Regions from separate parts of the Anaeromusa burkinensis DSM 3853 genome, predicted to be linked through region 2. Evidence: riboswitches for the same ligand, from Rfam matches in the RefSeq annotation. Region 2 holds a riboswitch; each other region holds the start of a gene.
The links. A riboswitch is a leader RNA that binds a small molecule or an ion and turns the genes downstream of it on or off. The one in region 2 is predicted to bind cyclic di-GMP.
Positions count from the first base shown of each region.

Region 1: linked by a shared signal. The riboswitch ahead of C508_RS0115735 (methyl-accepting chemotaxis protein) and the one ahead of C508_RS0108175 (methyl-accepting chemotaxis protein) in region 2 are both predicted to bind cyclic di-GMP.
Region 3: linked by a shared signal. The riboswitch ahead of C508_RS19525 (HD domain-containing phosphohydrolase) and the one ahead of C508_RS0108175 (methyl-accepting chemotaxis protein) in region 2 are both predicted to bind cyclic di-GMP.

Region 1 is NZ_KB894609.1:28,079-38,895, reverse strand. Features, by position in the region: gene C508_RS0115750 (DedA family protein) at 160-777, shown strand; gene C508_RS0115745 (DUF3887 domain-containing protein) at 816-1,250, opposite strand; gene C508_RS0115740 (hypothetical protein) at 1,252-1,659, opposite strand; cyclic di-GMP riboswitch class I at 1,823-1,908, shown strand; gene C508_RS0115735 (methyl-accepting chemotaxis protein) at 2,030-3,721, shown strand; gene C508_RS0115730 (methyl-accepting chemotaxis protein) at 3,955-5,646, shown strand; gene C508_RS0115720 (alpha/beta hydrolase) at 5,856-6,560, opposite strand; gene rsgA (ribosome small subunit-dependent GTPase A) at 6,601-7,674, opposite strand; gene C508_RS0115710 (CD3324 family protein) at 7,790-8,062, opposite strand; gene C508_RS0115705 (hypothetical protein) at 8,248-8,769, opposite strand; gene C508_RS18950 (CC/Se motif family (seleno)protein) at 8,968-9,246, opposite strand; gene C508_RS0115695 (rhodanese-like domain-containing protein) at 9,261-9,659, opposite strand; gene C508_RS19665 (EAL domain-containing protein) at 10,010-10,817, shown strand, end outside.
Region 2 is NZ_KB894590.1:74,182-84,998, reverse strand. Features, by position in the region: gene C508_RS19835 (glycyl-radical enzyme activating protein) at 1-450, shown strand, start outside; gene C508_RS0108175 (methyl-accepting chemotaxis protein) at 582-2,663, opposite strand; cyclic di-GMP riboswitch class I at 2,889-2,974, opposite strand; gene hemB (porphobilinogen synthase) at 3,398-4,393, opposite strand; RNA gene ssrA (transfer-messenger RNA) at 4,797-5,141, opposite strand; gene C508_RS0108165 (GGDEF domain-containing protein) at 5,227-6,396, opposite strand; gene C508_RS18150 (glycosyl hydrolase family 18 protein) at 6,574-7,593, shown strand; gene C508_RS0108155 (macro domain-containing protein) at 7,606-8,163, shown strand; gene modA (molybdate ABC transporter substrate-binding protein) at 8,179-8,967, opposite strand; gene C508_RS0108145 (amino acid ABC transporter substrate-binding protein) at 9,153-9,935, opposite strand; gene C508_RS0108140 (hypothetical protein) at 10,140-10,490, shown strand; gene trhA (PAQR family membrane homeostasis protein TrhA) at 10,573-10,817, opposite strand, start outside.
Region 3 is NZ_KB894597.1:54,168-64,984, forward strand. Features, by position in the region: gene C508_RS0112355 (type II and III secretion system protein family protein) at 1-524, opposite strand, end outside; gene cpaB (Flp pilus assembly protein CpaB) at 541-1,440, opposite strand; gene C508_RS0112365 (M23 family metallopeptidase) at 1,567-2,001, opposite strand; gene C508_RS0112370 (hypothetical protein) at 2,268-2,708, shown strand; gene C508_RS19525 (HD domain-containing phosphohydrolase) at 2,851-6,165, opposite strand; cyclic di-GMP riboswitch class I at 6,334-6,418, opposite strand; gene C508_RS0112380 (amino acid permease) at 6,627-8,030, opposite strand; gene gabT (4-aminobutyrate--2-oxoglutarate transaminase) at 8,154-9,473, opposite strand; gene C508_RS0112395 (PucR family transcriptional regulator) at 9,704-10,817, opposite strand, start outside.

The DNA.
Region 1 (10,817 bases), on a different contig from region 2:
TCATAGCCTGTGTTCATCGGCAATTTTTTATTTTTTAAATTGTTCATATTTTTACTCATTTTCACTGAATACCGCTTTTTTAAAGGATTTTTGCAAACCCCTGCAGAAAGCATTTTACGCAGTTTTCTTCCTATATTGTTCACTATACGGGGGCGTCGAATGGATTCATTATTTTTATTTGTAACACACTCGATTGACACCTGGGGGTATTGGGCTATTTTTGCAGGAATGGCTTTGGAAAGCGCTAACATACCGATTCCCAGCGAGCTGATCTTTGGCTTTGCAGGTTATCTGGTATATCTGGGCCGCTTAAGCTTCGAGCCAGCAGTTTTTTACGGTGTTGCCGGGGGGCTGCTGGGATCAATCGCCTCCTACGCTTTTGGCTATTACGGCGGTCGTCCCTTTATTTTAAAATACGGCAAATACTTTTTTGCTACTCCTTCCAACGTCGACTTAGCGCAACGTTGGTTTGACCGCTATGGCCTGACAGCCGTATTCTTTGCCAGACTCCTGCCTGTGATTCGCACCTTTATCTCCTTGCCCGCCGGTTTTGCCAAAGTCAATTTCGGCAAATTTGCCGCCTATACCGTTTTAGGCTCTCTGCCCTGGACCATCGCTCTAATTTATTTGGGCGTCGCCCTCGGCGAAAATTGGTATCTTCTTACTACCTACGGACATCAAGTCAGCCTCGGCGTCCTTCTGCTACTTATAATCGCCTTGCTTGTTTGGCGGAAGCGCACTAGTGGTAAAAAAACAAATAACAACAAGGACATGTAAAGATAAAAAACACCTGGCCAAGAGCCAGGTGTTTTGCTTTATTTGCTTTTCGGCTGCGGAGAATCCATCCAAAATCCTGCTACAACATAGCCGCCATCACGTTCGACCAACACATTACGAATGATGATTTCCGCTGCTTCCTTGGAAAATTTGCTTTTATAGGTAACAATGGTATACGTATCGTTTAGCTCAGCCGCAACAAACTCTTTAGAAAGATAACTGCCAAAGTTCGCTTTCGTCGCCGCAATCACTTTACGATATTCATTTTCGTTCAACTCTGTTTTCATTTTTTCATCAAAGTCTTTCGAAAAGCCCTTATAATCATCTTCATTAACAGCCTGTAAAATGTTCTCCGTTATTGGATCAGCGGCGGCCTTCACTTGCTCCGCGAAGCGGTTGCCTGCAGAACAAACAGAAAGACTCATACTAAAGATCAACATCGCCACCAACAGCATTGTTTTAAATTGTTTCATGTTACCCCCAATCATCCCCGCCAAAATCATTATCTTGGTAGTCGTCAAAGCTATTGGAAGCTATATCCTGCTGGCTGCCCTCATCCCAGGTACTTTGATTGGCAACGTCCGGCAGATTTCCCGCCTCCGCCTGTCCCAGCAAATCGTTAAATTCATCTCCATTTAAAATGCCGTTCGACGTAAGGGTCTCGCGCAATTCATCATCATCCATATTGCGCCACATATCATACTGGTGCTGGTCAATCAGATACTGCGACAACAAATACCCGAGCACCATACCGCCCAGCATGCCCCCCATGCCAAAACCGCCATTGCCTCCCATATAAGGATTCTGATTATACCCCGAACGCGAGCGAAATAACCGATACACTACATAGAGACCCAATAAAATCAAAAGCATCGTCAACATCCCAAAGCTCCTCCTGCCCGCAACACGCACGCATTGTCTGCTTTATGCGTCATTTTTATTTTGCCTATTCTCATTATAAACGGTTATTGTGACAAATGTATGAAACAGAACACAAAAAAATTGACAAACATTCCATTCTATTGTTTAATAAATATCACAATATCATAATGTAGGGCAAACCTATTGAAAAATAGGGACGCAAAGCTACGGGTCTAAGGGCTAACCGCCTATGATCGCCGCGCCGCCAACTAGCTAGTTGCTACTTGCTATTCGGACAGGCTTTCCTGTCTTTTTCTTTTTTCTCCAGCACTATGCATGGTGACGCCTCCTACCCAACACAACAGTAACAAAAAAAGGAGAGAAACACCAAGTGAATTTGACCATTGGAAAAAAGATTTTAGCAGGATTTTCAGCCGTAATTATCGCCACCTTACTCATGAGCGGGTATACGTACTACAAAATTGGTGAAATGAACCGCGAGTACCATGATGTCACAACAATCAATTTGGAGAAACTAGCCTTAGTGGAAGAACTATCCGCCCATATTATTGAAGAAGCCGCTACGGTGCGCAAATACAACCTCACCGGCGACGCTGCGGATAAAAGTAAATTTGAAGCACTCCGGAAAGAGTCTGATGCTAAACTGGCGCGCATGGAGCAAATTTTCGTAACGGAAAAAGCCAAAAAATTAATTGGTGAAATCAAGCCGGCTAAAGCCGCCTATGAAGCGTTCTCGCTACGCGCCATGCAAGCCCGGGATGCGCAGGACCAAACAACCTTGCAGCAGGTCATCCAGCAAGGCGCTCAGCCCTATACTACCGCCAAGACTAATTCTGATGAATTAGTTGTAATGATTAAAGCTTTCGTAAAAATGGAGCAAGATAAAATTGCCGCAAAAGGCCAAACTAACCAGCAACTACTGCTCTTCGTTAACGCCTTGCTGATTATCGGCTCCATTGCCATCAGCTTAGTTTTGAGCCGCGGCCTCTCCCGCGCCGCTCAGCAAATGGTGCAGGCCGCAAGAGAAATGGCTGCAGGTAAACTAACGTCTGAGCCGATCCAAGTCCGTTCTAATGATGAAATGGGTCAATTAGCAACCGCCTTCCAGGAAATGAAGGAAAGCATGCGTCATTTGATTCGCCAAGTTAGCTCCTCGGCGGAACAAGTGGCCGCCTCTTCCCAGCAATTGACCGCCAGCGCCGATCAAGCCGCCCAGGCAGGCAGCGATGTCGCTGCGGCTATTGGTTCAGTAGCACAAGGCTCGGAGCAGCAGTTGCAGGCCGTAGATACCACAGCCGCAACAATGACGCAAATGTCCGCCAACATCCAACAAGCCGCCGCTAACGCGAACCAAGTCAGCGCCCGAGCCAATGAAGCCGCGCAAGCGGCCCAGGTCGGCAGCCGTGAGGTCGACGCCGCCATTGCGCAAATGCAGCAAATTGAGGAAAATGTAGTCCAGTCTGCCGCCGTTGTCGCGCAGCTTGGCGAACGCTCTCAGGAAATCGGCCAAATCGTGGACACCATTTCCGGTATTGCCAGCCAAACAAATTTGCTGGCCCTAAACGCAGCCATTGAAGCCGCCCGAGCCGGTGAGCAAGGCCGGGGTTTTGCAGTCGTAGCCGAAGAAGTACGCAAGCTGGCGGAACAATCTCAAGGAGCCGCTAAAGAAATCGCCATGCTGATCGGTGAAATCCAAGGCGATACGGAAAAAGCCGTAACCGTCATGAATGAAGGTCCGCAGCTAGTCCAACAGGGTTCAACTGCTGTTCAGTCCGCCGGTGAAGCGTTCCATAAAATCGGCTCCCTAGTTGAAACCGTTAATATGCAGATGCAGGAAGCCTCCGCCGCTATGCAGCAAATGGCAGGCGGCAGCGAACAGATGGTTTCCGCCATGAAAGACATTGATCACCTGAGCAAGCAGGCCGTCAGCCAAACGCAAACGGTCTCCGCCTCTACGGAAGAACAGGCTGCTTCCACCGAAGAAATCGCTGCTTCCAGCCAAGCTTTAGCCAGCATGGCCGAAGAGCTGCGTCAAGAAGTCGGCAAATTTCAGCTCGCCTAACAGGTTTAACAAAAGGACTCGGCCCTGCTCTGCAGACGCCGAGTTCTTTTTTATTAAAAACAGCCATGTGTAATGTATTTTTTCAAAATTCAAACATTACTTTGACACCAACGCTCTTCTATCGTTTATAATAAATATAATACACTAATATTTTCCAGCTCCAGGACGGCGATCTATAATTACATATCCTTTTCTTAATGCAACAGCAAGCATCACGAAAGGAGTAGTTTAGTATGTTTTTACTTAAACGTCTTAGCTGGAAAATGGTCTCTATCTTTGCGCTCATAACAATCCTCGGCACATCCATAATTAGTTGTTATGCCGTTTACACAATGGAGGAAAAAATCATTGCCGCCTCTAGGGAAAAGCTTCGTTCTGACCTGAATGTCGCCAAAGAGTATATCAATCAGCGAATTCCAGGGGCTTGGAGCAAACAAGACGGCAAACTGTTTAAAGGAAATACATTAATCAATGACCTTACGCTTATCGACGAAATAAAAGCCATGACTGGCACAAATGTTACCCTCTTCCTTAATGATACGCGCATAGCCACAACCGTACGCAACGCCGAAGGAAAGCGCGGCACCGGCACCGTAGCTGCAGAAGCAGTCGCCGATACGGTATTGAGAAACAATAAGCTTTACGTAGGCAAAGCCCTAGTTGTCGGCATGGAAAACCAAACGATTTATGAACCCCTTCAAGATGCCAGCGGCCAAGTAATTGGCATGTTTTTCTTAGGCGTACCCACCGCTCCTTACGATGCGATGGTTACGGATTTCCAAAAAAGTCTCACCCTTTTTGTGCTTCTTGAAGCGCTTCTAGCGGCGCTGGTAATCTACTATGTGTCTCGCCGGATCACTACTCCCATTGAACAGTTGGCGGCTGCTGCCGCCGCCGTATCAACAGGCGACCTGTCCGTAGCCATCGCGGTCAAAAGCAAAGACGAAGTCGGCGTTTTGGCTGACGCGATGCGCGCCATGATTGTAAATCTAGATACGATGGTTAAACAAATTGCGCAAACCGCCGAAGAGGTAGCCGCTGCCTCCGAAGAGTTGACGGCAAGCGCAGAACAGTCCGCCCAGGCCAATACACAGGTAGCTACTGAAATCAGCGAGGTAGCCAGCGGCGCTTCGCAGCAGGTTCTTTTGGTGGAAGCAGCTTCGCAGGTAGTGCAAAAAATGACCGGCGGCATTACGCAAGCTGCTTGCCAAGCGGCCGCCATCGCCGGAATCACCGACAAGACCACCAGCGCTGCTACAGACGGCGAAAAGGCTATCGGAATCGCCATCAACCAAATGAACAGCATTGAACAATCAGTTGCCGCTTCGGCACAGGTTGTTTTACAGCTCGGCGAGAAATCAAAAGAAATCGGACAGATTGTTGACACGATCTCGCTGATTGCGAATCAAACCAATCTGCTCGCCTTAAACGCCGCCGTCGAAGCCGCTCGCGCCGGAGAACAAGGACGGGGCTTTGCCGTTGTCGCCGATGAAGTTCGCAAGCTGGCGGAACAGTCCCAGGAAGCGGCCCAGCAAATCGCCAGCATGATTTCAGAAATCCAAAGTGAAACAAGCAACGCCGTCAGCGCCATGAATGACGGAACTCGAGAAGTTAAAGTAGGCGCAGAGGTTGTCGATACCGCAGGGCAAACGTTTAAAGAAATCGTTTTACGCATAACGGAAGTCTCCGCGCAAGTTCAAGAAATTTCGGCAGCCATTCAACAAATAGAAAGCGGCAGCAACGAAATCGTAGCTTCCATTGACAATATTGACCACATCAGCAGGCAATTTGATGATGAAACCCAGACCGTTTCCGCCGCAGTTGAAGAACAATCGGCTTCCATGGAAGAAATTGCATCCGCCAGCGAAATCTTGGCAAAGCTGGCAGAAAAGCTGCAGGCTGCTATCCGCAAGTTCAAGCTTTAAAGTCCAATGAACAGAACCATTGATTATCTGGCAACTAACAAAAAACTGGCAGCTGCAAACCAATCGGTGCAGTTGCCAATTTTTTCGTCTCTGTTTTGCAGAAACCACATCTCAAGACAGCTCTCTTTTTACTGCCTTCAAAGCATAGCTTGCTTATCGAAAAAACCGACCTTCCCCAAAAGAAGACCGGCTTTCACTATAATGCGTTTCTATTTTAGCCGCTGTTTTAGCCATTCTCTATAGCAATCAAGCTGCTCCGGCGTATGGAAATAATGCTCTCCTTCCGCCATAACGGTTAGGTCGCACCCAAAACGTTTTGCAAAAGAAGCCACCTCGTCTCGTTCGCAAAGAGTATCCTTTGCGCCATAAAGAATCGCCGTCGGACTGGGCCATTTCAAAATGGGATGTTCTTGAACATAGCAATAGTAATCCCAATATAGCGTCTGCCCTATGGGCGTGGAAATCTCCTTTTCCTGTTGCAAGCGCTCCTTGCTGACGTCAAACCATAACATCATGGAATCGATAAGCCGCTTCATATCGACCACCGGCGACAAAAACAAGCTCTGCCGCAGCGGAACGGCTTCATACGCCAGCAGACTGAAATACGCCCCCATACTGCAAGCAAATAAGCTAATCTCCTTGGCTTGTTGCGTTGCAAACTCCATAACTTGGCCCAGCTCATACACGCACTGCTGGACTTTGCACAAGGTTTCTTCCGTCTGCCGGTCTCCATGCTGCGGCAAATCAAAGCTCAGCACTTGATACCCCAGCGGCACTGCCTCTTGCGCCAACAAGGCAAGCGGCGCATCTTGCTTATGCGACTGATTTCCATGCACCGCAACAATAAGCTTATCGCTTTTTTCACCCCACAATAAGGCCGGTATGTTCTCAATGGTTAACTCCTGCGTAATCATATTCTCTCTTCTTTCATTATTTTCAATCGCCCATCCGCTCTTAAAACCTACGTTTTTTACTGGCCTCTTGCATGAGGCGGCGCGCATTTTTTCGGCCCCCAACGTCGGCAAACATTACGGCCATTTTCGCCTCTTCCAGGCGGCGAGAATCCAGTTCCGCATAGAGAAGCTCCTGGCGCAATTTCCGCCAGGATTTCAAGCGTTCCTCCGGCAGCAGCCCCTCTGCCGCCGCCCGCCTTACCGCACAGCCCGGCTCTTTATCATGCCTGCAGTCTGCAAAACGGCACGACTGCGCCAATACTTCAATATCCGCAAAAGCTGCAGACAAGTCCCCGCTCTCCAGCGCCATTTCCCGCATGCCCGGCGTGTCGATCACAATGCCGCCCCCTGGAAGTAAAAGCATTTCACGGCGCGTAGTCGTATGCCTTCCTTTTTCGTCTTTGCGAAGCCCTGCCGTGGCCAATACCTCTTTTTTCAGCAGGCGGTTAATCAAGGTAGATTTCCCCACGCCGGATGAACCGATAAATGCCGCGGTCTTTCCCGCCCCCAGATATGCATGCACGGCTTCGACGCCGTCTCCCTCCAGCGCAGAAACACATAGCACCTTCGCGCCGCAAGCGCAGCCATAAGCCTCCGCCGTCTTCCCCTCCACATCCTCGCAGACGTCGGCTTTGGTAAGAACCACTACCGGCGTAGCGCCGCTGCTCCAAACCAAGCTCAAGTACCGCTCCAACCGCCGAAGATTGTAATCGCTGTTCAAGGCCATGCAGATAAACACCGTATCGACATTAGCCGCAATGAGCTGCTCCTGTCCCGCCGTTCCCGCCGCTTGGCGAACCAGTAGGCTATGGCGGGGTAACACGCGCCATAGCAAAGCCGCTCCCTCGGCATCATATTCCAGCGCCACAAAATCGCCCACCGCCGGGAAATCAGCCGGACGCACAGCTGCATGCCGCAGCCGCCCGGCAACAACCGCAGACCGCTCTCCTGTCGCGGTTATCACCGTATAGCCGTCTCGATATTGCGCCGCTACGCGGCCAAGCTGCGTCATGTTGTCTGCGGCTTTGCGCTGCATCTCGGTCAAGCCCAATTGCTCCATTGAAAAAATGTTCATCGTGCGCCCCCCTTTTAGGCGCAGTATAGCACATCTTTAGGACGCATTAGTTCTCCCTCTTGTTTCAGAACAAAAAAGGAGAGTCGCAAGGAAGCGTTTCCTTACGACTCTTTGCTTATTCCGCTTCCCTTGAAGCCAAGATTTTATACACCGTCTTCGGTGATAAATAGTATGCTTCCGCAAGTTGACGAGGGGACAAGCCCTCTTGACGTTTCCGTCGTATTTCCCAGTTTCGCGCCGCTGTCTGCTGACGGGTTTGCGTTGTATCCCCCCAGCTTCGCCGCGATCCTTCTTTACGCGGAATATAAAGATACTCGCCGTCAATATATTCTTGCACAGCCAGCAGCAAATCCTCCGGCAATACCTGCGCAGCCGCCTTGTAGCCCATGTTGCTTCCTCCTAAATTCTTTAGGATTGGGCAAAGGCTATTACAAAGTTTGCAGTCTCATGCAATAGCCTTTGCTATGCACGAACTACAGATTGCGTTTGTACGATAAGTCATTCTCCCTTTCTTCTGGTATAGACTTAGCATATTCCTTTAAAATTCGTCTGTCAATATTAGGAATCACTCATTCATTTAAGCATTTTATGCGCGACAAGAGCCACAGCCACAAGCAACGCCGATGTTTTGTGCCACTTGCGCAGAACTAGCATCCTTCGATTCTTGTAGAGCCAATTGCCGCCAATAAAAAGCAGCAGCGCAGCCGCCGCGGCCACTTCGCCGCTATAAACAGCGTTTATTCTGTACGAGCGATACATCAGCATTACATAGCCATGTAAAAAAGCCAACGACACGGCGGCATACCCCAAAAACACATGCCACGCGCGCAACTGCTCCCATATTTTTTGCAAATACCCGGCCCCGATAGACGCTCCCGGTTCCTTGCGCTTCTTAAGCCAAGAAAAAAGCTCCCGGCTCACATACAAGCAGCCCGCGGCAATCCCTCCGTACATAGCCAAATTTCCAGCTTCTTTGCCGGCTTTGCTAAACCAAGTTCCCAGCACCGGGCTAGCTCCCGTTTGCCCGAAATAATCCAGCCCGCTTATACCGATGCAGATCGCCAAAAGAATGCGTCCTGCCAACACCTTTGTCATCCTTGTTGCCTCCTTCAAGTAATGCCGCTACTCCTAACAGCCTTTTAACCTCCACCTTATGTAGCAGACCCTGTGCCAATACTCGTTAATGCAAAAGAACCTGCCTTGAAACAACCGTTGTTTCAGTACAGGTCCTTTTGCATTAGCCGCTAGCCTTACTGTCCCGCTAATCCAAACCGCAGCTTCTCTTTTCTGCAATCATACAAGCTTCCAGCCGGTGATTTCCAGATTGCGAAAGCCCAAGAATTGATTGACCGCAATCGTTAAAGGAAGCGACACCAGCTCTTTGGGTACAAACGCCTCAATTCCTTGCAGCATAAGCTTCTCATAATTTTGCGGATCATGGGGCACGCCCAAGCGAACGCTGGGCTTTTCCCGCAGATGAATGCAACAGCCGATTTCCGGTGGCAGTTCTAAATGAATCGGTTTTTTCTTTTCTTTAACATAGGCAGCCGCTTCGGGCGTAATCGCAAGCATAGTCGCACCTCCTTCTACTGAACCACTTCATAAGGCCAGTCTTGAATGCCTCCAAAATCGTACACCGAGGCATATCCCATCTCGGCCAGCAGTACTCCTGCCTGACGGCTGCGATTGCCGCTGCGGCAGTACACGAGAATTTCCGCGTTTTTATCAGGCAGCACGACAGACGCCTTCTCCTTCACTTCCGCCAATGGCAGCAATACCGCCTTGGGAATGTGCTTTTCACGGTATTCTTCCGCAGTCCTTACATCCAACACAACCGCCTGCGGATTCGCAGCCATTTTCTGCTTTGCCTCCGCCGCTGTTATTTTGTGATACCCCTCAGGAGCAGAAGCCTGCGTTTTACAACCCAAAGCAACTACCGCCAGCAGCATAAGGGCTGAAATAACAAGCACCAATTTCGTATCCATAAATAAGCAGCCCTTCTCTCAAAACATCCTATACTATCTATAGCTTACGGAACTAGCTGTCCATTGTCAACAAATAATTTTTATCTATTATTTTTAAATATACTTCCTGTCGCCTCTCGCAAAACTCCTAGCCTTCACCCATGAAGCTCTCCGGCAACGACGAAAAGGCAGTTATAAATACAAAATCCCTTCTGCAATCAAAAGGTATTCTTATGTATTTAGCGAAACTACCAACTATATGATATCGGGTAAACTTTCCTTGCTTTTATACCGAATTTCACCCGCCCCCTGCTGCTCGCCATGGCTTTACGGTACAGCTTTGCAAAAGTCAGACAGAAAGGTGATGCAACATGATTTTGCGAAGATTCGTCTTAGCGCTAATTGCCTTCTACTTGATGGCATCCGTTTGCGCTGGCGCGCCTTCCGTAAAGTATCAAGTTGATAAAAACTACCCGCCGTACACCTTTCAAAACAAAGAGTATCTGTATGGATTTGATTCCAGCTTAATTACCCTTGTCTTGGATTCCACCGATTACGATGTCGACTACTCCTCTGACTCTTGGGATCGAGTCTATAAACGGCTGGCAAAAGGCGATATCGACATTGGAGGCATCATTGCCGTCACAGAGGAACGAAAAAAAGAAGTCCTCTTTACTAAACCCTTGTTTAATTCCTATGTTTCCATCTATACGCTGGCTCATTTTCGAAAAATAGCCTTAGAAGATTTGGCGGACCTGCGCGTCGGCGTCGGCAAAAGCTACTACACGGAAAGTCTTTTGCGAAACACGCTGCATATCTCGCCTTACCAAACATATGACGATATTGACGACGCTCTGCCCGACCTGCTTGACGGAAAAATCGACGTGATTTTTGAAAACCAACAGCTTATGGATTATACGATTATTTCTAAGAATCTTAAAGGGATCGTTGTTCCTCAGGTTACCAATCTCTTTCCCCGCGAGCATGCCTACGCCGTTAGCAAGTCCCGCCCGGATTTAGTGGAATATATGAACCACAAACTCGATCAATTAAAAGACAACGGCGTTTTTGAAGAATTGTATTTAAAATTTTTCTATACTCATTCGGACGGCTATGTAAAAGCTCGCCAAGAAAAAATCCTCTTTTTCCTGCTCATCGTCGCAGCGTCTCTCATTGTTC
Region 2 (10,817 bases):
CAAAACCTCGGCATAGCTACAGCCGTCGAAAGCTGCGCTCAATTCAACTTCACTAACTGCAAAGATATTATTGAAAAACTAGATCATATCTTTTTTGATCTCAAAGTAATGGATCCTACCAAGCACCGCTACTTCACCGGAATAGACAATACAACCATCCTGCAAAACATCAAAGCGGCCTCCTATTTCAATGACAATATCGTCATTCGCATGCCTGCAATCCGCGAAGTCAATATTGACGATGAAAACCTCGAACAACTAAGCCGCTTTTTGCTTCAGCAAACGCGAGTCCGAAAAATTGAACTCCTCCCCTATCACACACTGGGAAAAGAAAAAATGGAAGCTCTTGGCCTTCCATTTACGAGCTTTACAGCGCCCACAGCTGACGAATTACAGGGGATAAAAGAAAAACTCGCTTGCAAGGGATTAGAGGTTGTCAGTTATTCTTAAAAACAGCTCCAGGGAACTTTCTTTAGAAAAAGAAGTCCCTGGAGCTGTTTTCATTACATGCAATTGGAAGTAGTGAGTCTCACGAGACCATCAAGCAGGAAACTGAAGGCGCTATCACAATTCGTTAAAGATTACAGTTTAAACTGAACCACCAAACTTCCCATCTTGCCTGCAATCTGTTCCAACGATACGGAGGAAGATTGAATCGACTTCATTTTCTCGCTTACTCCTGCCGTGTTCAACGATATCCCTTGCGCTTGTGACGAATTCTCCAAGATCACTTCAGCGACCGATTCAATGACTTGAGATATCTCTTTTACTTCATGAGACACTTGCTGCAATTGAGCGCTAATATTTTCCGTCGTATCAAAAAAAGCTTTTGCATCTTCCTTATATTGTTCTCCTACTTTAACAAAGGAGTTATAATCTTCATTTACGGTTCCATTGATAAACCCTAGTATCTCTTGGCTGCTTTCCACCAATTTTGATATCGTATTTTGGACAGCTTGCGTCATTGACTGAATCTCTCCTACCGCCGTCGCAGACGCTTCCGCCAGCTTTCGAACCTCCTCCGCGACAACGCCAAATCCTTTGCCGCTTTCTCCAGCTCTCGCCGCTTCAATCGCTGCATTCAGAGCCAACAAATTAGTTTGCTTCGAAATAGTTGCAATTACTTCCACCATAGAGGATATTTCTTCAACAATTTTGGACTCATCAATAGAGCGAAGCATACTTTTATTCATTTCATCGTATAACGAAACTGCCCTTGTTCTGGAAGCGTGCGCATTTCCCTCTAGTGTTTCTGCACGCTCTTTGATATTTTCCGCAACACTTCGTCCCTCTTCGGAAAAAAGAGCCATCTTTTCAATATTAGCTTCCACATTTCCAGCAGAAGCGTTTAATTCTTCCGTAGAAGCCGAAAGCATTTCTATCCCTCGTGACACTTGCGACGTAGCATCTGCTACATCATCAGCCAACAATGCTGATTGCTCGGAACTAACTGACAACTCTTTAGAAGCAATAATCAACCCTTCTGACTGTGCGGATATTCTTTGCAAAATATCTCTCATGTGAGCAAGCATTCGATTAATCCCTTTGGAGATACTACTCAATTCATCTTGCGAATGCAGTTCAATATGTACCGACAGATCTCCATTTTGAATTTTTTCTAGATTCTCTCCAATTATAGAAACAGCATTAGTAATGGATAAAACTAATGCAATACATACATACGCTAAGACAGGCAGTGAAACAAGAATAGCAATAATGACTATATTCGCCTGCTGCTCGTATTGCAGTACACGCGCATTACATAAATTCCACAAAGCTCCTCCTATGGAGGCAAACAACTGATCATTCGCGGAAATGGCTTGATCAATGTCTGGAAAATCCAATTGAACATAGCCTTTTTCTTTTTCAAGCTCTTCATCAAGCTTCTTTAAAAATTTGCTTTGGATTTTCGTGAAATCTTTTATTGGAACCCCAATGTCTTTCAGTATACTTTGACCTTTCACCTCATTAAATTCGCTTCCTGTTTGCATATCGGTGTTAACAGTGTCAACCAAAATTGCTAACTGGGAGCTCAAGGCAATTAGTTTTTTCCGCTCACTGTATGATAATCCTTCCGGCGGCTGAGCTGCTACAACTTCTCTAATTTTGTATAGAGATTCCGCAATAGCAAGGCTGCGAAACATCACTACATCCATACAATAATACGAATCCAAGTCCGGATCTAGGGTTAAATTGGAGTTATCAGAGATATTGGTATGCAACGTTGTAAGCGCCGCTGACAAATTTTCATATGAATTCGTATTTCCTTTTTCGACTTTATGCCATAACGCTTCACATTCTTCGATATTCTTTGATACTTGTTTATTTTCTTGAGAAGAATCTAAAACATGTTCATACGTTTGGTCTAACTTTTTCAGCTCGATCAAATCCGCTTCTACAAGGTTAGCCGCACCTTCTTTTTGCAAAAACCAATACTCTTGAATATGCCTAGTTAATCGTTGAGATAATTGAGCATACTCAACCCCATATACTTCTTTTTGTGAAAAATCTTTGCTTGCATAATTCCCCGAAAAAAACTGAAAGAGCGCGACGCTCAGTAACACTACTAAAATTAAGCTCACCATCAAAAACTTAGCCATTAAGCGGAATCGACTCATAATAAAAATTCCTGGTTGAAAAATCCGCCTTACCTTCATCACCATTTTCACCTTCCTTTGAAAAATTCGCCAGTCAGTACCATTTGCAAAATAAAAACAGGTATTTGAAAAAGAATTCCTCTTTCAAACACCTGTCGACATTGACATTCAACATTTCTATTCACTTTTTCTCAAATCCATTTTGAAGAGTATATACTGATACTCTTTAGGATAAAATGCAAATTAAAAACGCCGGTTACTTTAACCGGCGTCGCATTAGTAAGCATTCAAACCGGCAACCTGGCAATCATAGACATTCCGTCCTTAGACCCACGGCTTTGCGTCCTTGCTTTTCAGCAAGTTTGCCTTTTACATCCAATGTTTTTATTCATTTTTTACAGTCTAATCCATTTTTAAACAACAGTCAAACAACGCTTTGCATATTCATACTAATTTATACACTATTTTGCTATTTATGTTCAAAAACATGACTTTAGTCCAAAGCTATACTCTCGAAAAATAGAACAAGAGCATTTCTTTATCAATTCTATTGTTCCCCAAAACAAGAACCCGCTAATACCTAACAAACGCAGATATTAGCGGGTTTTATAATTTGGACAAAATCCGGATTTGATTGATGGAGGGGAACCCTACAGAATCACATGTACAAATTCAATTGAATCATACCGCCATAAATCAAAGTAGGAACCATTAGGGCTTCACTCGCCATTGACTTTCTCAGGACAAGCTTCACAATCCGGTTTTGCAAATTTACCGAACTGTTTCAGAACAACACTGACCTATTCATTGCGCAACTGTTTTGCTATATCTAAGGCAAAATAAGTGAGTATACCATCACAACCCGCACGTTTAAAAGCAAGCAAACTCTCTCCAATAACAATCTTGGGATCAAGCCACTCATTTCGAATAGCAGACATTAACATCGCATATTCCCCACTAACTTGATAGGCAAATGTAGGCACAGCAAATCGAGACTTCACTCGTTGAATGATATCCAAATAAGGAAGACCCGGTTTAACCATCACCATATCAGCGCCTTCCTCTAAATCCATGGCAACTTCTCGCAACGCCTCCTCTGCATTAGCCGAGTCCATCTGGTAAGTCTTCTTGTTATTTTTAAGAGACTTCCCTGAACCCAATGCTTCACGAAAGGGGCCATAAAATCCAGATGCATATTTTGCAGCGTATGACATAATTCTTGTATGAATCATTTCTTCTTCATCTAATGCGCTTCTAATCGCCGCAACACGCCCATCCATCATATCCGATGGAGCAATAATGTCTATACCGGCTTTCGCAAGTAAAAGCGCTTGTTGAGCTAATATATTTACACTTCTATCGTTATCCACATAGCCATTACACAAAATACCATCGTGCCCATGATCTGTATATGGATCAAGTGCAACATCCCCGATTAAACCAATCTCAGGGAAAGCACGCTTAAGTTTCTTCGCGGCTTGGCAAATTATATTATCGGGATTTATTGCCTCACTGCCCATTGCATCTTTTTTATCACCAGGCACAACTGGAAATAGCGCAATTGCCGGAATACCAAGCTCAACCGCCGGCCCCACGTGTTCCACTAACCGATCCAAGCCTACACGAAATTGTCCTGGCATTGATTTAATTTCTTCAGGCTCTCCTACCTCTTCGCGTATGAATATAGGCCAAATCAAATCATCAACCGATAATCGATTTTCAGCAACTAAACGACGATTCCATTCATCACTGCGATTTCTTCGCATACGTACTGTTGGGAACTTTCCTGTAAACATCTCTCCATACCTCCTCAGCAACGACCTTACTATATTTTAGGTCATGAGCTTATCATTTTAACGCAACACTAATTAGTATAACATAAGGATTGTTCTAGGCTAAACGACACCAGCGACACAGGGACGTTCCTTTTTTGATAACATTAACGCGCGTGTTACCCTGTGTCGCTCAATTTGTCATAAACGAGTCAAGTGACTGTTCTCCAACTCATTATTTTACTTTCCAAACTATACTATATTTTTTATTATTCTTTCCGAATCCAACAATACCCTTGTATATATCAACCATTTCTGCTATTTTGGGTAAAATCATCTTACTTGGTAGAGCCATCCGAATCCCAGCAAAAATTACACAGCAAAAAAACCCGCGAAATTCGCGGGTTTCATTAGTTCCGGATTTAAATGGTGGAGGCGAGGGGAGTCGAACCCCTGTCCAGAAGTATCGCCATACAGGTGTCTCCGAGCGCAGTCGTTAATTTAGGTTTCGCCCTTTTGCCGCCCAACGACAGGCTGCGCCAGCGCTATCTCGATAAAGTTTCCCTGTGGGTCCTCCGAGAATTGGACTTCAGGTATCCCGCATTGTGACGAGACAGCTTCCCCGCGGGAGGGAGAAACTGGCCCGTTAGCATTAAGCTGCTAAAGCGTATTCTTCGTTGGCAATTAAAATTGTCCCACCGTCTTACGGGCAGATGGAACCCCGGCTCGCTACCTATACCACAACCACCCCTGTCGAAACCAGTACGCCCCCTGATTTCAACGAAGTTATTATGACTTTACAAATAATTATAGCACGCATGTTCCTCAAACACAATGCATTTGCCGCTCTCTTGCATTTAGAACGGTCTTTTCCTCGCCCTGCCCGCTTTGCCCTGCTTTTTTTCATACATAAGCGCATCGCTATGTTCGACCATTTCGCGTACGCTGCGATATCCTTCATCAAGCGTGGTAAGTCCATAACTAAAGTGGATGGCATACGGGAGCTGACATTCCTTAATGCGCGATTCAATGCGTTCTTTCAAATTCGCTACATATTGCTGCAATACTTCCTGCCGTTCTTCCTCAAGTAAGACCAGGAACTCATCGCCGCCCAACCGTACAGCCAAGCCTTTACCCGCAAACGTAGCCGACAATTCTCGCGCAAAAAGTTGCAGTGCATGATCGCCTTCATGGTGTCCAAAAGAATCGTTAATGCGTTTAAAATCATCCAGATCAATGTTGATTGCCGCCAGGCTTCTGCCGGTTCGCCGACGAAAGGAAGCCAGATATTCTTCATAGGCCATACGATTAGCTAAGCCGGTCAATGGATCTCGTTTCGCTTGATTATGAACAATATAGACATAATTAATGACTAGCGCAATCGTCACGCCGGACCAAATAAAATGCGACAATTGAAATAGAGAAAAAAGCAAGGGAATGCCTGAAAGCAGGCCTAATACCACCACTTCTTCTCGCGTCACTTTCCAGCGACCTACATAAATCACGAGAAGATTTACAAAATAATAAAATCCAGTCGTCAAATAAGAAAAAGACGCTAACAGATTGCTTCGGACTTCTCCATAAGCCACGTCCGTCCCCGCCGGGGACAGGAAGTAACTAACCGTCGCAATCACTAAATTTAGCAACAAAGGCAAACTCAATCTTGACCACTTTCGGTTTTGAGACGAATCATAGCGAAAAACACGTTGTTGCGAATACAGCGAAATACAAAAAGGAAGTAATGGCGCCAAGGCAAAGCCCAGTACTTCTATAATTTTTTGAAGGCCGCCAACTCGTTGATATTCTGGAGCTGCGAAAAAGACACTGAACGTTTCCAAAACCAGAATCAACAAGGTCAACAATAATAACACCAGGAAGAGCGGGTTTCCTCTCTCGCGTCGCTCCAGCTTCAGGCAGGCATGAATCGCAATGCTTACCAATAGCAGCGTCAAGTAAATATTCATTTGTACGGCAAACACCGAATTGATAAGCTCACCTTCTTCCCGCGGCTTTCCGCCTCCACTCATACGCAAGACAGTTTTTGATTATTTTGTATATTATACCAAATAATAACTGACCCGCGTAACCCGTTCACGGAAAATACCTGTAGGACCTTGGTTGCAATTCTGAAACTTATTCTTTTTCCTGATACAACCAAGTATAATGAGATACAAAGATCTTATCGCCAGAAAGGAGTTTTATCGATGCACCCTTGGATTACTACTATCTTTATTTTTCTATCGTTACTGTTTTCTTGGACAGGAACGCCGGCCTCAGCCTCGGCGCAACGGCCGTTAACATTGGCCTGGGATCATGTAAAAAGCCTTTCCGAGACCTCGGAAACAGCACCTGTACGCGAAGGCCTGCAGGTACTATCCCCTACTTGGTTTTCTCTGGCTGACGCTACCGGCTCCGTTCACTCCAAAGGCAGCGCTGGCTATGTCGCCTCAGCTCACCAAAAAGGCTGCCAAGTCTGGGCGTTATTCGACAATGGTTTTGACGCAAACCGGACTCGGCAGTTTCTTGCTTCGGCTGCTGCGCAAAAGCAAGCGATCCAGCAGCTAAGCAGCTATGCCTCTCAATACCATTTAGACGGTATCAATATTGACTTTGAAAATGTAGCCGACGCAGACCGAGATCGCCTTACCCAGTTCATTCGCAGCCTTACAACAGAGCTGAAGAAGCAAAATCTGATTATCTCGATTGACGTGACAGTCCCGAATGAAACTCCCTCTTGGTCTCGCTGCTATGACCGCAAAGAATTAGCTGCGATTGTCGACTATGTTATGGTCATGACCTACGACGAGCAGTGGGCTACCAGCACCCCTGGAGCGCCTGTAGCCTCGCTTCCTTGGGTGGAAAAAAATCTGAAAAAAACCTTGCAAGAAGTGCCGGCAAATAAATTGTTCCTCGGCATCCCCTTTTATACAAAACGTTGGGAACACGCCGAGGAACAAGGTAAAGTAACCGCTAAAGGGAAAACCTTTTTTATGGAGGATGTAAATGCCGTAATGCAGACGCACAATATCCAGCCCCAATGGCGCTCTGACTACGGCCTGTCTTATTTGGAGTATGAAGAAGACGGCAAATATTATCACGTTTGGGTTGAAAACAAAGACTCTCTAGCCTTAAAAACCGCGCTGATCCACACCTACCAGTTAGCCGGAGCGGCCTGCTGGCGTTTAGGGTTTGAAACGCCTGATATTTGGCCTCTGCTGCCATAAAGGAGGAGACATATGAAGACGATACGCCTGCCCCGTGGAAAAATGCTGCACCTTAAGCAAGGCGATATTACCGCCGAAACCGCCGATGCCATTGTCAATCCAGCCAACAGCCACTTACGGCACGGCGGCGGCGCCGCCTTAGCGATTGCCCGCGCTGGAGGTTCTGTCGTTCAGCAACAAAGTCAGGACCTAATTAAAAAGATTGGGATTCTTCCTGTGAGCCACGCCGTCATCACCGACGGCGGTCAGCTGCCTGCCAAGTTTATCATCCATACAGTTGGCCCTCAATGGGGTGAAGGAGACGAAGAACGCAAGCTGCGGCAAGCCGTCGAAAACGTCCTCTTTTTAGGACATCTCTACAATCTGCGCAGCTTGTCCCTGCCAGCCATTAGCTCTGGTATTTTCGGGTTTCCCAAAGACCGTTGCGCGCAAATCCTTTTGGAAACCGTCATTGATTTTTTTCTTCGCCTTGATACGCCTCTAGAAAGCGTCACTTTTTGCAACCATGACGCGGAAACGTGTCAATACTTCCTCCAAGCAGCCGCCGCTGCCAAGCTTATCGAATCATAGGTTTTTGCTTATGGATTATTTACCCATGGCAAAGCCGTATTTTTCAAATACCTTAGCGGCGTCAGGGCTTAAAAGATATTGCAGGAAAGCTTCCGCTTCCTTGGGTTGCTTAGCATTGGCAAGGATAGCCGCCGGATAAATGATAGGCTGGTGGCTTCCTGCGGCAGCAGTAGCAATAATTTTGATCTTCGTACTTATCGCCGCATCGGTCTTATACACGATACCAGCATCCGCATTGCCGCTTTCCACATACGTTAAGACCGTACGCACATCCTTAGCCAACACCATTCTCTCCGCTAGTTTCTCCCAAAGATCTAGCTTCTTCAAAACCTGCTGCGCATACTGTCCAGCAGGCACTACTTGCGGCTCGCCTACAGCCAAACGCTTAACAGCGGGATCTGCCAGCTCCTCAAAGCTTTTTATAGTCAGCTGGGAGTTTTGAGGTACAATCAACACCAGCTTGTTTTCCAACAAATTCTTTCGAGTTTGCTGTTGCAATAGCCCCTTTCCCTGCAATTCATCCATTTGTTTGGGAGCCGCAGAGATGAAAATATCCGCCGGTGCGCCTTGCTCGATTTGCTTTTGCAGCGAACCGGACGCTCCCAAATTAAAGACGAGTTTCACGTTTGGATTCTTTTTTTGATATTGCTGTTGAATTTCTTCCAGCGCGTCTTTCATACTTACCGCAGCAGATACGTTCAACTCTACCGGCGCCGCCCCTTTAGGCTGCTCCCCTCCGCAACCTGCCAATAATAGCAATCCCAATAACAACCCAACCAGCCCAAAACAAGTTCTTTTTCTCACAGTAACTCCCCCTTTAAAAAATAAATGCCAGAAAACGCATGCTGCGTCTCTGACACTACTCCGTATCATTACTATCTTTTTCTTTTTATTATATACGAAGAATTCTCATAGTACAACTTCCAGCCAAAAGGAATTCCACGCAAAGCAAACGCCTCCCGCTTTTGAACGGGAGGCGTTTGTTTATCTTATTTTACGATATCAGCACCAAACCATTTTTGCGAAATTTTCGCAGAGGTTCCGTCTTTTTTCATTTCATTCAGTACGTTCTGCACTTTGTCGCGCAGTTCTTTATCATCCTTGCGGAAGCCTACGCCATAAACGCCGACTTCGCCCAAGGGCTGCTCTATGGCAATATACGTACCCGGTTCTTTGGACATATAATAGCGTCCAAGAATTTCATCGGTCACAACCGCATCCAAACGACCGGTTTTTAGATCCATAAAGGCGGCTACGCAGTCAGGATATTTTTTGAAATCCTTCAAGGTCGCTTTTAACTTTTCATCCTTGGTAACCACTTCTTCGCCAATGCTGGACTGCTGCACGCCAACAACCTTGCCATTCAGATCAGCAGCGCTTTTAATCGGGGAATTAGCCATTACAAAGATCAATTGTTTGCTTTCCATGTAGGGATCGCTGAAAAGCACGTTTTTCTTACGTTCTTCTGTGATATTCATACCATTCCAGAGCGCATCAATACGTTTGCTGTTCAGCTCAGCTTCTTTACTACTCCAGTCAATGCCCTTAAATTCTACCTCGATCCCCAGTCGTTTGGCTGCTTCTTTAGCCATATCGATATCGAAGCCAACAATATTATTCTTTTCATCTTTGAAGCCCATCGGCGGAAAATTGTCATCCAAGCCAATGACAATCTTCTTCTTTGCAGGTTCCGTTTTGGTTGTACTGCCACACCCGGCAAACAACACCCCTGCCATCACCAGCAACAATACTACAGAAATAATTCGTTTCATGAAAACCCTCCGTTCTAGTCTTTTTTATCGGCTCCTTTATTTTACTTTACTTCGGTAAAATAAGAAAGGGGTAAATTGATGATAATCGAAAATAATTTGCATATTTTTTTGACCGTTTTGTGTTTTGACAGTCATCTTTTTGTAACTAAGCTGTAACAAGATTACGCTAAACTAAGATTAATCAAACGCAAGGAGGATTTCATCATGAATAACATAGCAAAAAAAGCAGTCTTTCTAGCTCTGGCAGGAATTATCCAATTTGGCATTGGAGCCGCAACGATTGAGGCTTCTCCAGCGCATCACGACCGTGAGGAAATGAGACAACAAGACGAGCAGTTTGAACATGATCGCCAGGAACGGGAACATCGGGAGCGGATGGAACGGGAACGTCATGAGCGTGAACGCGCCGAACAGCGCCGCCACGAGGAAGCCATGCGACGCCATCATCATGAAAGCGAAGAAGCCTGGCAGGAACGGCAGCGTCTAGAGAACGAACGTCATGAGCATGAAATGAACGCCATTGCCGCTATCGTCGTTGCTGCCGTGTTAAAGTAAACCAAACAAACTCATAAAAAGGCCGTTGAGAAAAGAAAAGTTTTCTCAACGGCCTTTTTACCTATTCATTTGCAATATTTTTTTAAGGAGCAACCGCAACGGGCAGCACATACTGCGCCACCGCCACAAAATGAGCGGCGCTGCCTCCCATGACAAACACATGCCAAACGGCGTGATTGTAAGGAATTCGTTTAAACAGATAAAACACAGCCCCCACAGTATAAAGCACGCCGCCAAAAGCCAGCCAAAACATGCCTTCCGGCGCCAATGCCGCCGCCAAGGGCTGCAAAAAGAAGACAATTAACCAACCCATAAACAAGTAACAAA
Region 3 (10,817 bases), on a different contig from region 2:
GTAACTCCCAAATTATTGACCTTACTGCGGTCAATTTCCAGGATCATCGTTTCCAGCTTCACCTGGATTGGATGAACAATTTCTAATAAATTGACCACTTTCTCAGCATATGCCCCTGCTACTTTTTCCGCCCGCTGCTTTTGGTATTGGCTGTTAACTTTTCCTTCCAACACAATAGTTTTATTAATTTTGTTGACTCGAATGCCGTCCGCTCCTACTAACGCCTGCACCTCTACTGCTGCCCCTGGATCGTTAGAGGAAACCTCTACATCATAAGTACTAAGACCATTATCTGCCCATACCTGCAAAGTCGTTTTCCCTGTGCTTTTGCCTACCAGCAAAAATTCATAACTCGATACTACCATCACGTCCGCAATTTCCGGATTGGCAATCGCTACGCGCGTAAGGCCGGACATCTCTATCACTTTCGATTGGTTAATCCCTACTGACAAGGAGGCCGCCGACGCTGAAGACGCAAAAGCCAGAACCATAATGACTGCTATGATATAAATCCATCGTTTCATCTGCTTCCCTCCATCCTCAATTTACAGCTACCGACTCCGTTTTGGTGCCGCGGATTACCATTACGCCACCCGCACCGCCGCTGCTACTTCCTCCTGGCACGCCCATTGCCGGAGGCAACACCGGCGGAGCTGCTGTCGGAAAAATGGAAGGCGCATTCGGAGAACTTTCTTTAGCTGTCGGGGCCGCATGAGACCCTACTAAATCTCTAGGCGTCATTACTTGCGCTACTACTTGCTCCGGCATGGCCAGATAGGGTCGAAGCACCAACGATACTTTTCCTTTATCTTGCGCCAAAAAAAGCTTAGGCGCATCTTCGGGGTCCACTGCCACAGTCACTGTCGCCGTTTTGCTTGCTTCCTTCGTTACCGTTTTATCTCCCGAATCTAGGCCGGTTTCCCGATTCACCGCTAGAACCAACAGCTTCTGTAGCAGCATCCTGCTGGCATTCTCACCAACACTGCCTGAATCAAAACTTACAAGAGCATCCACATAGTCACCGACTTTAATCAAACCGCCGACACTGTTGGCTTCCGTAACCGCCAGCGCCATCGCCCGCTTGTTCTGAGGGATAATACCAGTAAAACCTACTCCCTTCATGTCCAGAAGCAGCCGACGTTCTGTTATCTGCTCCCCAGCGCCAATGCTGTCCTTGGCCACCACTCCCACCAAGGAAGATAAGGAAGTGATAGCACCTGGCTGCGCGTATTTCCCAGGGACTTTTTCTTCTTTCAACATTTCCGCCGTCAGGCGCATTTTGGGTATAATATCGCTTTTCGCTACCACTACCGTTTGCAGTTCTCCTTCGTTTTTTAGAGCGCTAGCTCCTTTTAAGTACTGATAGGCCAAGGTTGCCGTCACTAAACTAATTGCCAACGCCACAAGCAGTAATTTCCGATTGGTCATGGTTACTTTCACGAATCATCCCCCCCATCTCGCATTCCAAAACGTTTTATTAATACCTATTCACTAGCGCAATTATAATTCCTGCTATATTTACTGATTATATTAAATTTTCAGTTTTTAATTAAGAATAGTTTGCTCCTATTGTCCAATTACACTCAACGGATCGATCCATTGGCTTCCCTGCCAAATGCTTAAATGCAAATGCGGCCCCGTTGAATACCCGCTGTTCCCTACATACCCTACTAATGTTCCCGCTCCTATATACGCTCCCTCATTCACCGCAAGCCGGCTTAAATGGGCATAAAGCGTATACACTTCATTAGCATGAGCTACGACTATACAATTACCATAACCACTCCATTGATTCGCATAAATAACCTGCCCATCCCATAAGGTTCCAATCGGCGTACCATAATCCAAAGCTAAATCCACGCCATTATGAAACTGCCATGTACCACTAATCGGGTGTATGCGCATACCGAACGGAGATGTCACCGTATATGCAGCACAAATTCCTGTTTGCCAAACGGTTAAACATCCTACTAAAACGAGAATTCCGAGCAACCTCTTCATGCCATCGCCTCCTTTTACAACCTCCTTACAACATTACATAGTTATCATTTTATGTTTTATTTCAACAAAACTTTGCCTATTCCTTTAGGAGAAAGCCGAATTCACTAAATATTGTCAAAAAAATCTTTCTTCTTGTCTTCCTGCTTTTTAGAAAGTATTCTCGTTAGACTCATTTCCCAATTTATCAAAAAAGCGTTGAAACATTCCTTGTTTTGCGTCTACAATATAGTAAGATCAGCAATTAGGAGGACTCGCCAATGCTACTCATGCATTTAAAAAAACTTTGCCTTTTCCTTTTTCTCGGCTTACTATGTTTCAGTTTTTCCGGAGTCGCTCTGGCTGGCGCTCCTCAAGCCGCACCACAGCAAGATTACTTTAAAACATTTATGCAGCGCACAGAGGAAACCCTAAAAGTGCTGGTTGCGCAAGGAACCATAACCAATCAGCAAAAAGGGAAAATCATTGATATGTATAAGAAAAAAGATGCAGATCGCCGTGAAGAATATAAAAAGGCAAAAAAAATGACGCCTGCCGAACGCGAAGCGGCTTCTAAAAGCAAGCTAAAGACAGCTCGTACTCACAATACAGTGAGTGATCTGATTACCGGGGCTGGCCTTAGTGAAACGCAAGCGAAAATAGTGGCTAAGGAATTATATCCTCAGCACCGTCTCGCAGGCTCTGCTGATGCAAAAAAAACTACACAATAAAAGTTTTCTCATCGTATCTTACCGCCTCATCCCCCACTTTTAGCACGCACACACCTCCCTTTAACACGACGCATGATGAAGAAAAAACCGTTCCCGGCGGAACGGTTTTTTCTTCATGCCAGATATGGCTTATTATACGTTTTTAACAATCACAGTCGTTGTTTGCTAGCAATGCCAAAAACGAATCAACCAGTTTCGGTTCAAATTGCGAACCGCTGCAACGAAGCAATTCTTCAATAGCGTCCTTCTTTGTCATTGCTTTTCGATAAGGCCGATCACTAGTCATAGCGTCATAAGCATCCACAATACTCAATATCCGACACTGCAAAGGAATTTCTTCGCCCGCTAGACCCAATGGGTATCCTGAACCATCCCAGTTTTCATGATGTTTTAAAATCCAATCTGAAATCGGCTCCAAATCAATGGAAGCTTTTGCAATACGAAAACCAATTTCGCAGTGTTGTCGCATAATCTTCATTTCATCCGGCGTCAGCCTTCCCGGTTTCTTCAAAATGCTGTCGGGAATCCCCACCTTGCCCATATCATGAAATTTGGCAAACAAACGCAAATCGGCAACCGCACTGCTAGGCAAGCCAAGACAGCGCCCCATTTCCTCCAGCATAACACTCAAACGGTCCGCATGGCCTTCTGTAATATGATCGCGTTCTTCTAACGCCTTCATTAATGTCTGAACGATCGAATGTCGCACACTATGACTTTGGTGTATTTTTTGACGGTACATATAGGAATCTGCCAACTTTAAGGCCTGTTCCGCTTCAGAGGAATACTCCGCAATTTTCCACCCCATCGACAAGCTCACCGGCAATTGCAAGTACGTCTCATTATAGTCTTGCAAGCGTTTTTGATAGGTTTTCTCTAATTCTTCCATGCTAGTTGGCGAAGTATCAAAGCAAACTACTACAAACTCATCTCCGCCAACTCTGGCAACATAATCTGGAAATGACAATTCTTCTTCTAACAACGCGGCTACTCGTTTTAACAACAAATCGCCTTGCGCATGCCCTAACGTGTCATTGATCAATTTAAGGCCATCCACATCGCAAACTAAAATACCAATATTTCGTTTCTCTTCTGTTTTCATTTTTCCGAGGTCCGCTTCAAAAAATGATCGATTATACACACCGGTCATACTATCGCGCTGCATCAGATACTGTGCGTGCTCTTCCGCTTCACGTCTCGCAGTGATATCGCGAAGGGCAGCCAAGCAACACGTCTTATTTTCAAATTCCACGGTCGTTGCACTAACTTCTAAAATTAGCCGTTTACCGTTTCGAGCCTGAAACTCTTTTTCATAAATTGGATACGCCCCCTCTGCAACAACGGTTCGAATCACTTGCAAGGTTTTCTCTTGCTGTACCCCTTGTACCAGTACCTCTAAACCGTTCTCTTGCAGCTCTTGTTGTGAACATTGAAAAAGTTCTTCAACCCTTCGATTTGCTCTCAGTATGGCGCCGTTTTCACCATCAAAGACGATCAAACCATCCCCTGCCGCTTCAAAAATATCCACCGCTTGTTTTTGGCTGATTGCTAAGGCTTTCATGGTTTGCGCATTATCAACGGCAATGGCTGCCAGCTCCGCAAACGGAATCAGCGTATTCATTTCTTTTTCCCCAAAAACACGATTCTCCTCCGTAAAGGCAATACCAATAACGCCGAGGATACGGTCTTCCTTCTTCATGGGCACCATGGCAAAGCAACAAACTTCCGCCAACGAAGGATGCGTATTCCTTTTCGGCCACTCTTTATAATTGTTCACAATACAAGCTTCTTTTGTGCGAAGTACTTCGCCAATAATTCCAGATGTTAAGGAAAGCTTGATTCCAAAATGCTCCTTTTGAGCAAACAACCCGACTCCGCCTAGTCCTACGATAAGCTGTTTCGTTTCGTCCAGCAGCCCTACGGTTCCATGTACAGAGCCAGTACTCCTTGTGGCCCAGGAAATAATAATCGCTAGCAAGCTATCCACATCTTTTTGAGCCAACAATTGGGAAGATACTTCACTTAACGCTTTCAACAACGCATTATGCGAAAGCAGATCATGATTCACCTGCGCCGTTTTTTGATATTGCTCGCGCAGTTCTTCCTCCGTTGCAAGCAACTCTTCATGGGTGGCGCTTAACTGCTCGTAATGTTCCTGCAGTTTTTGTTTTGCTTGGACCCGCTCCGTAATATCAAAGGCGGCGCCTACAACAGCCCATACTGAGCCACTTTCATTTTTCAAAGGGATTAGCTGGTGGCTCCACCAGCGAGCTTGAAACAAGAATTCTCCTATAACCGTTTCCCCTAGCAGCGCACGTTGCACTTGATTCACAAGCTCTGGATGATTTTTATAAACCGCAAAAGCCGATGCGCCCACTTCACGACGAGTTCCCTGGGAGCCGTCGTTTTGCAAGCCTTCCCCCTCAGAAAGAGTAAAGCTCCCGTAGCTATCTAATGCATAAAACACGATGGGCGTATGTGCGATAAATGTACGGAGCCATAGCTCTTCTTTATGTTGTTTACGAAGACTAGATAACATATAGCTAGCTGCCAAAACAATGCCCAGGCTAAGCATAGACGCCGCCAGCAAAGATATGGTTCTATGTTGGTAGTATAAGTTCAATACGTCTTGCGAAGTCCCTACTTGAATAACAAGGGGATAGTCTTGCATCTTTCTATAGCTTTCGACCAACGTCTCCTTCGTTTGTGTTGCCAGAAAATCTCCATAGCTTTTAGTTATAATATCTTCTTGTTCTTCCAATTGTTGAAAAACGGGATCCTGACTTAGGTTATTACCAATTTCACTTTCACGGCCACTAGCCCGCACAACACCATCTAATCCGATAAAGCGAATCGTATAGTTCCGAGAAAAATTCATTTCCTGATAAAAAGAAGAAAAATACTCTGGTTTCATTGCAATAATGGCCACGCCAGCAAATTGTCCATCTGGATAGGCCAAGCGCTTCGTTAAATGAATACTAAGCCGTTGAGATGTTTTTCCTTTGTACGGCTTTCCAATATATAGTTCATCACGACCACTTTCGGTATGGTACAAAAAATGAGGAACATCCGCGATATTAATTCCTTGGCCTTCACCAATCGTATTTAAGACAAAATCCCCTTTATTATCTACTATACCGGCTGCTAATATAGGATCCAAACGAATTTGCCGAAAAAGTCTTTCCAGCCCTGGAGTCCTGGTATAGGTTTGCTCATATTCGTCTCTCATATGATTTAAGTAAAATTCATTTGTATTCAGCACACGACGAACATGCTCTTCAAAAGCCATCCCCATACGCTCGCAATCATGCTTGGCTTCTTCCATCACGGTTCGATGTTCAAAATAAAGCAAGCTCAACGTACTCGTCCACACAATGATAAGCAAACACGCAGAGCCAAATAAAAGAAAGCGTTTTAGAAATTGCCAATTTCGCAAAAATCCTTTTTTGTGCTGCAAGTATAAACCTCCTAGACTTCCTATTTATTAACCCTAGCTTGATTTTTCACAGGTCTCATGACATGGCCTCGACGCCTGTTACGCGATTATTTTACCGGCTTATTGGTTCAACTTTTTCTATAAAAAAATACCGGCCAAAATTGGGCCGGTATTTTTATGGCTATATGCCCCGGCAACTTGGCAATCATAGACAATCGTCCTTAGACCCATAGCTTTGCGTCCTTACCTTTCGGCAAGTTTGCTTTTTACAATTTTATTAGAAATCATTACATGACTAGAATCATTATATTGTAAATTTAGTCTAACTTCCTAGGCAACTATAGTCAATTACATTTTATTACAATTTCTAAGTCTAACTTATCTTTAAACATGGCCCTTCGTCTTAATGCCGCATAAAAAATAGCGTATCAGTAAAAGCTGATACGCTATAAAGTCTAACTTATTGGGGTCATATCATCTTTTCAATTAACCTGGCAACGTTCTTCCACTACGGCGACCGCTTTATTGCGGCTCTTCAAGACTTGATATGCCAAGAATAAGCCTCCATACCAGAAGGGCGCCACGTAAAGGCCCACTAAATTATCCGGATCATAACTCATCCCTAATACAACAGCCCCCAAGAAAAGCAACACGCCGTAATTTGCGTACGGAAAAAGAGGCATCTTATACTGCAACCGACTAAATTGCTCTTCGCTTAGTCCTTTGCGCCATTTTAAGTGAATACACATAATAAGAGCCCAAGTCCAAATACATCCAGTGACCGTACACGCCGACATAAAATAGAACACCGTATCTGGATAGGAAAAGTTTAAATATACGCCAACTAGACAAGCGGCGCTGGAAAATAAAATCCCATTGGCAGGAACTTGATGCTTGGAAAGAGTTCCCAAAAACCGGGGAGCTTCTCCCCGTAGAGATAACCCATAAAGCATCCGCCCGCACACATAGATACAGCTGTTCAGACAGGACGCCGCCGAGGAAAGAATAACAAAGTTCATAACTCCTGCCGCATAGGGAATTCCCATGCGTTCAAAGATAATCACAAACGGGCTTACCCCTTTAGGCAATGTATCCCAGGGACAAATGGAAAGAATAACCGTCATCGTACCAACATAGAAAATGAGGATACGCCAGAACACTTTATCAATGGCTGATTTCAAAGAATGCTTCGGATCTTCCGCTTCTCCTGCTGTAATACCAATCATTTCAACACCAGCATAGGCGAAAACTACCATAACCAAGGCCATGGCAACGCCTTTCAGGCCAAACGGCATGAAGCCTCCATGCGCCCATAAGTTTGAAAAGCCAATCGCCTCGCCGCCATTTCCGATGCCAAACAAAATCATAGCGGATCCTAAGAAAATCATCCCTATGATAGTAACCACTTTAATTAGAGCAAACCAAAATTCAAACTCTCCGTAATATTTGACGGCGGCCAAATTCACCGCTGCAATCACCCCTAAGCAAACCAGCGCCGCCAACCATTGCGGCGTATCAACAAACCAGTATCGCGCGTAAATACCTACAGCGGCAATTTCGCACATTGCCAAAACTACCCACTGATACCAATAAGTCCAACCGGTAATAAAAGAAACCGTAGGTCCGAAAAAAGTTTTAGCATATCCAGAAAAGGAAGCGGACACAGGATGTTCCACCGTGACTTCTCCCAAGGCCCTTAGCACAAAGTACATAACGACGCCGCCCAGAGCATACGCCAGCGTCAACGCCGGCCCCGCCATCTTGCTGGCGGAAGCGGAACCCATAAACAAAGCCACGCCAATAACCCCGCCAATGGCAATCAATTGAATATGTCGATTTTTTAAGTCTTTCTTTAGATTTTCCTTGGCAAACTCTCGTTTTTCCATGTACAGCCCCCCCTCTTAAAAACCACAACATAACATTTACACGCTGATTTATATAAAAAACGCCTGCAACACCTAGTTAGGTGATGCAGGCGTCTTTGCCCAAGTGTGCCTACCTTCGCAAAATCAGCATGTAGCTGCCGCTTTTTGAATGTTTCTCTCCAAAATTCCAAGGCCTTGATCCAATTGAGCATCTGTAACCACCAACGGAATCAGCAAGCGAATCACATTTCCGTAAATACCGGCTCCAATCACCAAGAGACCGTCTTCTAAACACAGCTTGATGACGCTAGCCGCCATTTCCTTAGCAGGCTCTTTCGTCTTCCGATCTTTTACCAGCTCAATGCCAATCATGGCCCCTAAGCCCCGCACATCGCCGATCGCCGCGCACCGTTCCTGCAGATTTTGCAAACGTTTCATGGTTACATCGCCAATATGCTGCGCCCTCTGACATAGATGATTGTCTTCCATATAGCGAATCGTTTCCAAACCAGCAACGCAGGACAGAGGATTGCCGCCATAGGTACCGCCAATTCCACCGGCTCCAGGCGCATCCATTACCTCCGCCTTGCCAGTAACAGCACTCAACGGCATGCCGGCAGCAATTGATTTCGCCGTAGTCATGATATCCGGTTCTACGCCCCAATGTTCGATAGCAAACATCTTTCCAGAACGTGCAAAGCCAGTCTGAATCTCATCGGCAATAAAAAGGGTATCGTTTTTCTCACAAATCGCTTTCAGGCCGGAGAAATACTCTTGAGGCGGAACAATGAACCCGCCCTCGCCTTGAATGGGTTCGGCAATAACCGCCGCAATCTGATCAGAAGCCGCCTCAGCTGCAAAGAAGCGATCAAAATGCTCTAAACAGTGCATGCCGCATCCTGGATAGGTTGATTGGAATTGGCATCGATAACAGTACGCCGAGGGAACTTTATACGTATCGGAAGGAAACGGGCCAAATCCATGCTTATAGGGCTTCACCTTGCTGGTAAGCGCCATGGCCAACAGCGTCCGTCCATGAAAACCGCATTCCAGCGATACAATCCCGGTCTTCTTGGTAGCTTGACGCGCAATCTTCACCGCATTTTCAACCGCTTCTGCGCCGCTGTTGGCAAACATCGTTTTCTTAGGCTGCTTTCCAGGTACAATTTGATTCATTTTTTCCGCTAACGCCACATAGGGTTCATACATGGCGATGGCAAAAAAGGAATGCAATAGTTTATCTGCTTGTTTTTTAACGGCTTCCACTACCGGCTTCGGACAGTGGCCGGCGTTTAACACGCCGACACCTGCATAGAAATCCAGATACTCTCGCCCTTCCACATCTGTAATTACGGCCCCGCTAGCCTTTTCCACAAAAATAGATGTCGAGTTAGCAATACCGCTGGCAACAGCCGCTTGCTTCCGTTTTAAAAGAGCCTCTGTTTTTGTTTCTGTTGCAATCATCTTTACCCCTCCTCACAAGAACAAAAGCCGGAACTATATCCTCAAGATATAATTCCGGCTTCATCGCCTTGCTTCTTTACTAGCGCTTGCTGAGCTTTCAAGCTTCTCAAAAACTCCGCCATCTAGTTCCTTGTTCTGGTTTTATTGTAGCAAAGGAATTCGCCGACAACCATGTGCTAACCTCACAATAAAACCGCCGCTTTATAGGAAACATGCACAACGCAAGTCCGTTACACTCCTTCGTGCAGGCGATTATGCTTTAACTGCCGCCCCACAATGACTCCCAACTGCAAAGTCAGACGATCATACGGGTCACTCATGGACTTTCCTGTTGCTTCTTCCACTTTTTTCAGCCGATAATCCAGCGTATTGCGATGTAAAAAAAGCCGTTTCGCCGTACGAACGACATTGCCGTTTTCTTCAAAATAGGCAAAAAGGCTGCCCGCTAAATCCATTTTATAAATTCGATCATATTCGTTCAAAGGACCGATAACTTCTTGATAATATTCCTCTAGCTTCTCCGGTTCAAGTTCCAGCAGCAATTTGTACAAACCAAGTTGCTCATATGCATAAACCGGCCTTGTAGCCGCTGTTGATTCCGCCAGCCAGAGCAGCTTACACGCTTGGCGATAGCTGCAATGCACCATTTCTAACTTTTCAACCCCGCTGCCCAAGGAAGCGACAATATCCAATTTAGGGTATCTCCCATTCAACTTGCGCACAAGTTCTTGCACTAAATCCGTATTTTTCTGTGCAAACTGCCTTTCCCACGGAAGTAGGATGACAATCGCATTCATCCACCAGGTCAGTAAAACTTTTCGGTGTTGCAACGAAAAGAAATCGCGCACATATTGTTCCATCCTTGTTTTCAGCAATACCAAATCCGCTTCTTCCTGCAATTCCGATTCGGCAGCATATAAAGATAAGTCAGCTGGCTGAATGACCACCGCCTGCAGCGGTTTGGACAAATCATAGCCGTACGTATCCGCCCGCCTCACCAGCATCTCTTTATCCGATGCTTTCTGCAGCAATAGCTGCTCAAAAAAATCGCTGACCGAACGTTGCTCCGTTTGTCTCAGAACAATATAGCTGCTTGCCTCTTGCATCACTTCAACCAACTTCACTTCCCAAGGAAGCTCCAACACCGGAAACGCCGCTTGGTCTGCTAAGTCTAATACTTCTTGGGGAATTTCAGTAATGTACGGACCCACGTTAATGATAAGCCCTGCTAGTTGTTTTTGAATGACTCCTTGTACAAGAAGCGTTAGTTTCTGCAGATCTCCTTGCAAGCCCATACCCGTAATAATCAACAATTCCCCGCCTTGCACCCAGGGAAGAACATCC